2 regions of the Paenibacillus konkukensis genome follow, and region 1 is predicted to be linked to the other one. Evidence: riboswitches for the same ligand, from Rfam matches in the RefSeq annotation. Region 1 holds a riboswitch; the other holds the start of a gene.
What was found. Region 1 has a riboswitch for cyclic di-AMP ahead of SK3146_RS20805 (resuscitation-promoting factor). Riboswitches for the same ligand answer to the same signal wherever they lie in the genome.

Region 1 (5,993 bases):
CGGCTGCCCGCCGCGGTCTGACTGTTAGCATTGACCGTTACCGTGGTCAGATCGGTCAACGGAGCGTCGGCGAGCAGCCGGTAATCTACTCCGCGCAGCACCGCCTGCTGCCGAATAATATTTTGAATTTTAAATATGATGTCACCACCATACGATCTACGAGTAACGAGGTCTCCCTGTTTCATGGCCAAATCGCCTCCTCGTGTATCCTATGGCGTCAATAGGCAATTGGTGATTCACCGAGCCCTAATTTCATACGGGCCGCTCCAGAGCCCTCAGGATCGCCCCAGAGCTCTGGACAAGCAGCGGCTTAAGTTCGCATACTCCTGAATCGACAGCGTCTCTCCGCGCCGCGAAGGCTCGATTCCCGCTTCTTGCAGCACAGCCTCCAGCTCGCTCTTGGTTTCCTTGGTGTAAAAGCGGGAAGCCAGGTTATTGTATATCGTCTTTCTGCGCTGTACGAACGAAGCCTGTACGACATCGAAGAAGAACGCTTCATCCTCTACCTCGACAGGAGGCTTCCCGCGAACCTTCAGCTTGATAACCGCCGAATCCACGTTAGGCTGAGGAATGAACACGGTATGAGGGACAATCGTCACCAGCTCCGGCTCGCAATAATATTGCACCGCAATGCTTAAACTGCCGTAATCTTTGCCTCCGGGCCGCGCCGACATCCGTTCGGCCACTTCCTTTTGAATCATGACGACGATATGCTCCAGCGGCAGCTTCTCCTCCAGCAGCTTCATAATAATCGGCGTCGTAATGTAATAGGGCAGGTTAGCTACGACGCTCACCGGCTCGAAGCCTTGGAAATACTGCTCGAACAGCGGCTTCAGATCGACCTTGAGCACATCGCCCTGAACGACGCTCGCGTTCGGATACGGCTCCAGCGTCTCCTCCAGCAACGGCAGCAGCCTCTGGTCGATCTCAATCGCTACGACGCGTCCTGCCGTTTTGGCAAGCTGCTGCGTCAGCGCTCCGATGCCGGGGCCAATCTCCAGCGCGCCCTTGGCCGAATCCAATCCCGCAGCCGATACGATCTTGTACAAAATGTTAGGATCGATCAAAAAGTTCTGCCCCAAGCTTTTTTTTAGCGTGAAGCCATGGCGCTGCAACAGCTCCTTTGTTTTTTTCGGGGAGGCAATGTCCTCCTGTACACCTGATCTTATCGTATCCATCTTTAACCCTCTTTTTTCTCAAGTTGCTTCCACGCTACAGCGAATTCTTCGCGGGAAATCCGAAACATCCGGCAGCGGTTATAAAACTGCTTCCCGTTGCAGTAGCCGATGCCGAGCTGTCTGCCCATCTCCATCCGCCTTGCGGCGGCCTGAGGATGCACGATCATGCCGGCGTTAATCAAATCCTCCCACGTTATATCCGACTCCGCCGCTTCATAATCCGTCCGCAGATTGGATAACGCTTTGCGGATCGTCTCCGGCGAGGCGTTCTCGACGCCGATGTCGCCGCGGCTCGTAGCCTCCTCCTGCGTAATGAACGCATGCTTGCAGCCCGGTACGCGCGCCGTAATAATCTTGCGGATACGCTCTCCGGCATGATCGGGGTCCGTCAGCACAATAACGCCGCGGCGCTGCTGCGCGAGCTTGATCCGCTTAATGATCTCATCGTTGATCGCCGACCCGCCGGTCTCGATCGTTTCGGCCTCTACCGCCCGCTTAATGGCGACGGTGTCGTCCTTGCCTTCCACCACAATGATTTCCTTAATCATCTTACTACCTTCTCTCGTACAAAGCCAAGGGCGTCTCGCGCTTCCTTGCGGTAATGTTCTTCACACAGAAAAAAGAAGAGGCATCCCTCTTCTCATTCCTCTTGCCGTATATATAATGAGTCTTCCCTAATTGCAGCCCCTTAGTCCGCGGTCGGCTTCTTCGGTCCGATCACATAAACGGTGTATCCTCGCTTCATGCCAAAGCGGTTAGCATAGTCATTGCTGTCGAAATACACGTCGATAATGTTCCCTTTCACCGCGCTGCCGGTATCTTCCGCTCTGCGGAAGCCCAGGCCGTCGATATACACCCACCAGCCCAGCGGAACCACCTTGGGGTCCACTGCAATTGTTCGACCTTCCGTTACTCTCGTGCCCGTTGACGTCACACCGTATTGCGGGTGTTCCGCGCTTTTGCCTGTCGAAGCCGCGCCTGCGGAATAAGCCGTTAACGTTACATTGTTAATGACCTGCTTCACGCCGAAGGATACGCCGCTCTTGGTTACTTCTTGAAGATTCGGCGATGACGCCGATAAAATTACAACCGGATTTTTCGTACCTACGGCAACCACTTTATTGACTTTTTCCGTTTTGACCTGTTGGTCAACCACCTGTTCGGAGACAAGCACTCCGTCTTCAAAGCGTTTTTCTTTTTTCTTCAAGACTTCGCCTTCCTGGCCTTCTTGCACAACTTGTTCTTTGCCCTTTACAAGCTGCGGATCGTTTTTCTTCACAACGTCAAACGCGATTTTTTCCGATACTTCCTCAAGCTCTTTCTTCACCCGGACAATTTGTACCGCACCGCTATCCGGCAGCGACGCCTCCAGCTCCGGGCTCACCTTATCCAGTTCTCCGACGGGCACGTTCAATTCATGCAACGCGTCTCCTACGGTCTTGGCCACCGTGTAGATCGTCTTCGTTTCACCGTCAGCCGTAAGCTGAACCGGCTTCGCGTGGTCGATGGTAATACGGTCCCCCGTCTTCACCTTCGAATCCAGCGCAGCGGAGAGTCGATCATGCTCCCCGACTTGAATCTGTTGCTCATCCAGTAAACGCTGCAGATCCCATTGTTTGGTATAAACAACGGTCTCTTGTCCGTTCACAACGACGGTCACCTTCTTGGTAGCCGTACCGTATAACATTATTAAGAACATGAAAGTCAAAGCGAATGAAATAAGTGCAGTGGTGGATATCATACGCAAGTTTTCATGCTTCCATCGCAATGCGAAGGACATGCTGGATGATCGTCTTACATGGGTTTGCTCGTGTTGAATAGCTCCCACTAGTTCGGTCCTCCTTCAAAGCCCCGCCGTCGAGTGTTACGCATGTTTGATCTGACGCGACTATGGTTTAAGTTTTGCAATCTGTGGTTAACGGATAACGTCTGTCGACGCTCTTTCACTGAAGACCGGCTTCGCCAATTTCTCGCCCTTCAGCGAAATGTAACATTCCTAGTGGTCCACTAAGGGCTGCAACCTTTCGATCCATATCGTTTCTGGTCCTGCGTGCGGCCAGCACCTCCCCGTTCTCTAAAAGTCAATTATGTTGTCGGACAAATATCACGTTGACGGGAGAACATAAAAAAAGTCATCGGAAAGAGGACTCTTCCCGTGACTTTGATTATTTCATCAAGTTAATGAAATAAAGCACACGACAATCGTTACCTCTCTCTTACGCTTACGAGGTTAGCTGACGGATTCGGACTTGAGAGTCGCCCTACTTGGATAAGCGTTAATATCATCTTGATCTTAACCTCTCCAAGACTCACCCCAGAAAATGTGACCTTAGTCTTATTGAAAAATAAGACGGGTCCAATTACGGTTCCCCCGTTTCCCTTATGGAAACTCAGCGATAGTGGAAAAATGGTAATCGTATTAAGTTAATATTGAGTTTACGCTGTCGGATGCGATGTTGTAAAGTATACAAACTCGGCAAAAAAGATTCATTTTCGTCCAAAACCGTTTTTTAAGCGCGATTTTACGAATTGGACCCTTGTTTTTCTAACCATGTCTTAGTTTTTCATGCCATTTTCTTCGATTATCGCGTTTCCGACTAAAAAAGGGCTGTCTTGACCCCCCTATTTGTCTAGCGTAAACCGAACAATCTAACTGCATTTTTCGTAGTCGCGTGAGCCAGCTCTTCCAGGGAAATCCCTTTAATTTGAGCAGCGGTTTCTGCGACTAATTTCACATATGCGGTTTCGTTTCTCTTGCCGCGATAAGGGTGCGGAGTCAAATAAGGAGCGTCCGTTTCGATGAGCAGCCGGTCCATGGGAACCTTCTCCAGCACTTCTTTCGGCTGTTTCGCGTTTTTGAACGTGACGGGGCCCCCGAAGGAAATATGGAAGTTCATGTCCAGACAAAGCTTGGCCGTTTCCCAGCTGCCGGAGAAGCAGTGCATGACGCCGCCGACCTCGGCCGCCTTCTCTTCGCGGAGAATCCGGATAATATCCTGATGCGCATCGCGGTTATGGATCACTATCGGCATGCCAAGCTTGCGGGCAAGCCTGATCTGCTCGCGGAACACCCGATCCTGTACATCCTTCGGGGACGTATCCCAGTAATAATCAAGGCCGATCTCGCCGATCGCTACGACCTTGTCGTGCGAGCATAGCTGCTCGATCCATTCCAGATCTTCCGGGGACATATCTTTGGCATCCTGCGGGTGCCAGCCGACTGTGGAGTAAATGAAGTCGTATTGCTCCGCCAAGGCGATAGAGCTCGGAATCGTTTCCCGGTTAAATCCGACATTGACGATTCGACTGATTCCGTTCTCAACCGCGCGCTGGATGACCTCTTGTCGATCCTCATCGAACTCTGGTGCATTTAAGTGAGCGTGAGTGTCTGTAATCATTTGAACGCGAAATCTCCTTTATATGGTGATGGGAAAATCGGGTACGGCCGGGCCTTTATTCCAGCCGCAGCAGCTTCCGCTGCTCCTCGGTCAGAGCGCCGGGAGCGGCTCTGAGCAGCTCCTCGGGGAAATACAAATGGTACTTGCCCATATGGATGCCGCTGATGGAACGGACAATTTCCGACTTACGCGAAATTTCCGTTAACGTGTCCCTTTGATCGAGCAGCAAAATCGGCAGTTTTTCGTCATGCTCTCCCGGACGATAGACATCATACGAAAGATCCGAAGGGAAATCAATTTCGAGGTAAAAGGCCGGGTCCAGACCAAGGCCAGCCATCGTCTCCCGCAGCCTTTCGATTTGCTGAACGTCGATGTGCTCCAGCATGACGTACTTGAATAAACGACGGTTAAGAAAGCGGGAACACAGATCGGATAAAACCTCGTCCGCTTCGCGGGACCACTGCATAAGCACCGTCTGCATGAAGGCTTCGTCCAGCAGGTGGTACTCGTCCACGCTGAGCGTCTGGCGAAACAGGCTCAGCAGCGGAGAGAGCATGAACGAGAACTCGTAATTTTCTTCATATAATTGTTTAGCTCTCTGAAAAACTTTGTGCAAAATGACCTCTGCGCTTCGGGTCACAGGGTGGAAATACACCTGCCAATACATTTGATACCGGGACATCAGGTAATCTTCCACCGCATGCATGCCGCTCTCCTTGACGACAATATGGCCTTGGAACGGCCGCATAACGCGTAAAATGCGCTCCAGATCGAACATTCCGTAATTGACGCCGGTAAAGTAAGCATCGCGCAGCAAGTAGTCCATCCGATCGGCGTCGAGCTGGCTCGATACGAGGCTGACGACAATTTCTTCATTGTACGTTTTGGCGATGACGCCGGCAACCTTCTGCGGGAAGGTCGGCGACACTTCTTTCAACACCCGGTTCACTTCCGTGTCGCCGAGAACGATGCGGCAAGACCACTCTTCATGGTGAGTGCCGAACGTTTTTTCGATGGAATGGGAGAACGGGCCGTGGCCGACGTCATGCAGCAAAGCGGCGCATAGGCAGAGCAGCCGTTCTTCGCGCGGCCAATCCTCGTAACCGTTGCGCTCGAACTGCGAAATGATTTTCCGCGTAACCTCATATACTCCGAGGGAGTGCGAAAACCGGCTGTGTTCCGCTCCGTGAAAGGTCAGAAAGCAGGTGCCCAGCTGCCGGATTCGGCGGAGACGCTGAAATTCCTTCGTGTTGATCAAATTCCATATGGTTTGATCCTGGACGTAAATGTATTTATGAACGGGATCTTTAAACACTTTTTCTTCTTGTAATAAACCGGACATATGCCTAACCTCCCTTAAGCTTGAATTTTCGACAAAAAACTGAGACGGAAAAGCCGCATGTTTGTCGAATGATGT
Region 2 (5,993 bases), 3.7 Mb from region 1:
TTTCCGTCAAAGCGATGGCCGCATTGCGAACGCCCTCCTTCGCCCGCATAAGAAAATCCGCAGCCAAGGTCATATCCGCTAATTCCGGCATATTTAATGCGTTAATCGGATCTAAATGATCGCTATTCATACTGATCACACCTTAGTTTATGATAGGGTCCGGACGACTAGCGGGCACCGCGGCTAGAAACGGGGCTTTCGCATAAAGCGCCTGCAGCTCGGCGATCGCTTGAATGGACTGCTCCACATCCTTTTGCAATAAAGCTTTCAGATCCCGGTCGAATACAAGGCCCTGCATCAGTTTGGACTTGGCCAGGCAAAGCGTTTTGAAATTGAGCGCTTCATGAAGCTCCATCGATTCATGCGGCGCTAACGACGATATTGGCATGTAGCCGTCACCTCCCAAATTGACTTAAACATAGCTAACATTTCCTTTCATTTTGCATGTTATGCGGATGCGGAGAGCTATCATTGCCTTTTAAGCGTTCCATGAATATTTTGGAGAAAAACGGACAAATTACTGTACGCAATCTATCCATCGGAAGGAGCTTATCATGACACTGTACGAACAATTAGGCGGAGAAGACAGCATTTCGAAGGTTGTCGATGAATTTTACAAACGCATTCTTGCGGACGACACGATCAAACATTTTTTTGAGCATACCGATATGGAGAAACAACGCAGACATCAGGCCAAATTTATCAGCTTCGCGCTCGGCGGGCCGAATCAATATTCGGGCAAATCGATGGCCAAAGCCCATGAAGGCATGAATTTGCAGCCCGTGCACTTTGATGCGGTGGCCGGGCATCTGCACGACGCGCTCGCCCATTTCGGCGTTCAGGAAAAAGAAATTTCACAGGTGCTGGAGCATGTGGCGACCTTGAAGAACGATATCCTGTATAAATAAAAGACGCCGGCTGCAAGCGCCGACGTTTTTGGGGCCAAGAACCAAACAAACAGGCTGACCTAGACAGCCTGTTTGTCATAAATTCCTATTATATCCTTTTTCGATAATAATCCATTAAGCATGGGGACTCTTATACTGCACAACGTTACAAGCTTTTAGCTCCTATGTACCTGCTTCCCCAGTACGAACTGTACAGCGAGTCGATATGAACCCCGTACGACGTCGTTGCCGAAATGAACTGGCCGTTGCCCATATAAATGCCGACATGGGACAGGCGTCCGTTAGCGAAAAATACGAGATCGCCCGGTTTCGGAGACGCTACGGCAACGCCCGTGCTATCATACATTTCGTTGGACGTTCGGGGCAGTTCGATTCCGCGGACATTCGAGAAAACAAACTTCACGAAGCCCGAGCAGTCAAAGCCGGCCGGCGAGCTGCCTCCCCATACGTACGGAATGCCCATATAAGCTTGGGCGTACTTCAGCAGCTTATCGTCCTGCTTGGGCTTGTACCAGGCCGGAGCATGATATTTCCCGTCCGCGTCGACAATGGCGATTTGATTATCGTTATCCCATTGCACCTCGCTTCCCAGCGTCTCGGATACGAAGCGCAGAGGAACGTATACGCTGCCTTGCGCCATCCCGATCATCGAGTTCACCTTCACTTGCTTGCCGTTGACGACTACGAAATCGTCGCCGGTTTTCAGCGTCATGTTCTGATCGCCTTTGCTCATCGTTACTTTGACTTCTCTGCCCTCCTGCACCCATTCGACCTTATAGCCGAGGTTTTCCATCAGGGGGCGGAACGGAACCTGCAGCTGAGAGTTCGCGTCCAAAACCGGCTTCGTTTCCGGAAAATCGACCAGCTTGTCATTGACTTGAATCTTCACTGCGTCTTCCGGGGCGGCCTGAGCATGCACGGCCGAAAAAAGCGCGCACGAAATAAACGCGCAGGATACAATTAAAGCTTTGCCAAACAACTTCAACGTTCAATTCCTCCCAAAAGCCTCCGAGGTTAGTTGACGGGTTAGGGAGAGGTTTTCCCCTATTCGCTTGGCGCGAGGCCGCGCAAACATTCACCCCAATAAAGCATCCCCCGTACGGTCACTTATGCTGTGCCGATTCGGCATGTTTACTTCGCGAAGCTATTTACAGTATATTCGTTCTCCTTCCGGCATATCGGTGGGTACGCGCCGCAAATACTGCCATCATTTGCCTAAAAATAAGGATAAAATTCCCGCTGCGATAAGCGGGCCTACGGGAACGCCCTTCAAGAAAGCGACTCCGAGCACGGTGCCCAGCAGAATGCCCGTTACGACCGTCGGCTGATTCGTCATCAGCATCGCGCCGCGCCCGCCCAAATAAGCGACCAGCATGCCGATCGCCACCGCAAGCAGCGATTTCCAGTGGAATACCGATTCGTACAACGTTTGAAACGTAATTTTGCCGCTCGCCAGCGGCGCCATAATCCCTATCGTCAAGACGATAATGCCGGCCGTCAGGCCGTACTTTTCAATCCACGGAAAAGCCTGCTGCACGTTCAACACCCGCAGCAGCAGCAGGAAGACGACGGCCACGGTAATCGAATTGTTGTTGCTCAATATGCCAAGCGCCGCAAAAATTAATAGAATGACAGAAGGCATGTCGATCTGGGGCATAAGAACTCCTTTGTAATCGTAATCAGCAGCATTATCCATTTTACATGAACGATACCTGGAAATTCAATGGAAAATCACTTAAGCCCGAATTGGGCCTGATGCAGCTGAGTGTAAGCGCCTTGGGCGGCGAGCAGCTCTTCGTGCCGTCCCTGCTCCCGAATTCCCTGCTCCGTCATCACGATGATGCGGTCCGCGTTCTGGATCGTCGCCAACCGGTGCGCGATGATCAAGGTCGTGCGTCCTGCGGCCAGCTCGTTCAACGACTGCTGGATCGCTTTCTCCGTCTCCGAATCCAATGCGGAGGTCGCCTCATCCAAAATGAGAATCGGAGGATTCTTAAGGAACATTCTCGCAATGGAAAGCCGCTGCTTCTGGCCTCCGGACAGCTTCACGCCCCGCTCGCCGATCACCGTCATCAAGCCGTCGGGCTGCGACCGTATAAACTCCTCCAGCCGCGCTCTGCGGGCGGCTTCCCATATTTGCTCTTCCGCAGCGTCCAGCTCGCCGTAGGCGATATTATCGCGAATCGTGCCGGAGAACAGGAATACGTCCTGCTGAACAATGCCGATTTGGCCGCGAAGGGCAGCCAGCTTCATCTTGCGGATATCGATGCCGTCGACCGTAATGCTGCCTGCGTTCACCTCGTAAAAACGCGGCAAAAGGCTGAGCATCGTCGTTTTCCCCGCGCCGGAAGGGCCGACCAGAGCCACCGTCTCCCCGGCATGAATAGTCAAACTCATCTGGCTGATGACGTTTCTCCCCTGCTCGTACCCGAAGGTAACGTCGTGAAAACGGATGTCGCCGCGCAGCTTACCCGGATCGACCGCCTCCGGCGCTTCGGCAATATCCGGCTCCGTCTCCAGCAGCTCCAGGTAGCTCTTGAATCCGGCAATGCCCTTCGGATAACTCTCGATAACGGCCCCGATCTTGTTGATCGGTCCGAGCAGCACGTTCGACAGCAGCAGGAATCCGACGAATTCCCCGCTCGTCAGCTCCCCCCGGATGACGAACCACGTGCCGCACACAAGAACGAACAAAATGATCATCCGCGTCAGAAAGTAACTGGCCGACGCGTTCTGCGCCTGAACTTTATAGGAAAAAAACTTCGTTTGCCGGTACTGCTCGTTATTGTGAGCGAACAATTTCGCTTCGTGTTCTTCGTTCGTGAAAGATTGCACAACGCGAATGCCCCCGATGCTATCCTCCACCCGCGCGTTAAACTCTCCGATGTCCCTGAACATGCGCCGGAACGCCTGAATCATTTTGCGGTTAAAATGCATCGCCAGGAAGATCAAGCCCGGAATGACAATGACCGTGAGCAGGGCCAGCTTCCAATTGATCGCCAGCATCAGCGCGAATGCGCCGAGCAGCGTCATGACCGCGATAAATACGTCCTCCGGTCCGTGATGCGCCATCTCCCCGATTTCCATCAAATTGCTGGTCATCCGCGATAACAGCGTTCCCGTCTTGTTGTTGTCGAAGAAGCGGAACGACAGCTTCTGCACATGCTCGAACAGCTTGCGCCGCATATCGGTTTCAATGTTGATGCCCAGCTTATGTCCCCAGTAAGTGACGATATACTGCAGCGCGCTGTTCAGCGCATAGACGGCAAGCAAGCCGAGACACGACCATAAAATCAGCCGCCAGTTGCCGCTCGGCAGCAGCTTGTCGACGAATTGGTTGACGGCCAGCGGAAATCCAAGCTCCAGCAAAGCCGAAAATACGGCGCAGCAAAAATCGATGATAAATAACTTTTTGTAAGGCTTGTAATAAGCAAAAAATTGTTTCAGCATTCGTGCCCGTTCTCCTCTCTCCGGCTTCCGCCATAACGGAACAAATCCCCCAAAAGCCATCCATGCCGCCGACGCGGCACCACAGACAATGGAAATGGGGTACCAAGAGTAATTTCCAGGGTAGTGATGCTCTGAAGCTTATTCCGTCCGCATCCAGCCTAAGCTGGATCGGCGTCTAACCATTCCTCTGGGTTCGTTCTATGGTTAGACATTCCTTTCGGAGGAGCCCCAGGATATCCACAGGAATTTGCTGCGCATCATTTCCTAAACAACCAAAAAGACCAGAGGGTGATCCGCTCTGATCTTGCGGCTGCGCCTGCGTGCGTCCTTGCAACGGAACGCCTATCGTTTCAACAGCTTCAGCACATCGTCAATCGTCTTCTCGTTGGCAAGGATGCCTCCGTTAATCCAATTGCCGTAATCGACCTCGTAGGCGTGGCCCTGCTGAACGGCGGGCAGCCGCTTCCATACTTCGTTATCGAGAATAAGATTCGTTTGTTCGTTGCCGTTCGCATTCTGATTGACATAGAAAATATAATCCGCCTTCAAATCCGGCAGCGTCTCCAGCGACAGCTCGGCCAGCGGCTTGCCGACCGTCTCCACCAAAGCCTGTTCGGGGAACGGGAAGCCGAGATCCTTCGCCAGCACCGCGCCGCTGAAGCGTCCGCTGTCGACGAGGTAGATGCTTTTGCCCTGTATCCATAAGATCACGCTTTTCTTGTCTCCGACAATAGGGCTTATCTGCCGCTTAGCTTCGCGCGCTTTTTGCTCGTAGCCGGCGATGGCCTGTTCGGCTTTGTCTTTGCTGCCGAGCAGTTCGCCTACGGTGAGCAGCACCTCTTTCCAATCTTTCGTGAGCCCGTTCTGGAACACATAGGTCGGCGCGATTTTCGCATACTGCTCGTAAATCCCGTTCGCCGCCTTGGCGGCCGTATTCAAAATAATAAGGTCCGGCTGATAAGCGAGCACTTCTTCGACCGCCGGCGTCGAGCTTGTTTTCGGCACATCCTTCAGCCATGGCTGCAAGTATTCGAATACGGTGCTGCCGCTCGACCATTGCGCGACGGGCTTTACGCCGAGCGCCGCTATCGGGTCCTCCAAATAGGGAGCGAGCACCCGATCGATATGCGCAGGCAGCTTCACTTGATGACCCAGCTCGTCGGTGACGGTACGTTCCCCGGCGGGCGCGGCCGAGCCGCTCTGCGCATCTCCCGAAGCTGCATTGGTCTGGCTGGATTCTGCCGTTCCGCCGGCGTTTTGCCCTGTATTGCCGCAAGCCGAGCCTAACGTCATGGCGGCAATGACGAGGCACAGCATTATTCTCGATGTTCTGGATTTCATAAGATCCTCCCTTAATTGATAACCATTCTCAACACTTTTGTAGTATACATTGCCGCCTCTCCGCCAGCCATAGACAATCCTCAGTTTTTTTCATGGACGATCCTGCGCAAACAGCTTTAACGCCTCCTCGACGATACGCTGGTGGCCCGAAGCCGAGTACTCCAGCCACGGGTCCATCCCGACCTGGTAGACGCAGCCGCTGCGAACCGCCTTCAGCGCGCGCCACGCAGCCGCTTCAGACCATGAAGCCATGTCGGCGGGCGCCGTCGTAGCGCGGTTGACGATACATATCAT

Region 2: linked by a shared signal. The riboswitch ahead of SK3146_RS02415 (C40 family peptidase) and the one ahead of SK3146_RS20805 (resuscitation-promoting factor) in region 1 are both predicted to bind cyclic di-AMP.

What each region holds. Positions count from the first base shown of each region.
Region 1 is NZ_CP027059.1:4,789,338-4,795,330, reverse strand. Features, by position in the region: gene yabG (sporulation peptidase YabG) at 1-185, opposite strand, end outside; gene rsmA (16S rRNA (adenine(1518)-N(6)/adenine(1519)-N(6))-dimethyltransferase RsmA) at 276-1,178, opposite strand; gene rnmV (ribonuclease M5) at 1,181-1,726, opposite strand; gene SK3146_RS20805 (resuscitation-promoting factor) at 1,867-3,006, opposite strand; cyclic di-AMP (ydaO/yuaA leader) riboswitch at 3,383-3,584, opposite strand; gene SK3146_RS20800 (TatD family hydrolase) at 3,809-4,576, opposite strand; gene SK3146_RS20795 (HD domain-containing protein) at 4,632-5,918, opposite strand.
Region 2 is NZ_CP027059.1:568,383-574,375, forward strand. Features, by position in the region: gene SK3146_RS02400 (spore coat protein) at 1-130, opposite strand, end outside; gene SK3146_RS02405 (spore gernimation protein GerQ) at 143-388, opposite strand; gene SK3146_RS02410 (group I truncated hemoglobin) at 555-908, shown strand; gene SK3146_RS02415 (C40 family peptidase) at 1,054-1,893, opposite strand; cyclic di-AMP (ydaO/yuaA leader) riboswitch at 1,897-2,046, opposite strand; gene SK3146_RS02420 (DUF441 domain-containing protein) at 2,116-2,565, opposite strand; gene SK3146_RS02425 (ABC transporter ATP-binding protein) at 2,640-4,358, opposite strand; gene SK3146_RS02430 (ABC transporter substrate-binding protein) at 4,701-5,699, opposite strand; gene SK3146_RS02435 (helix-turn-helix domain-containing protein) at 5,790-5,993, opposite strand, start outside.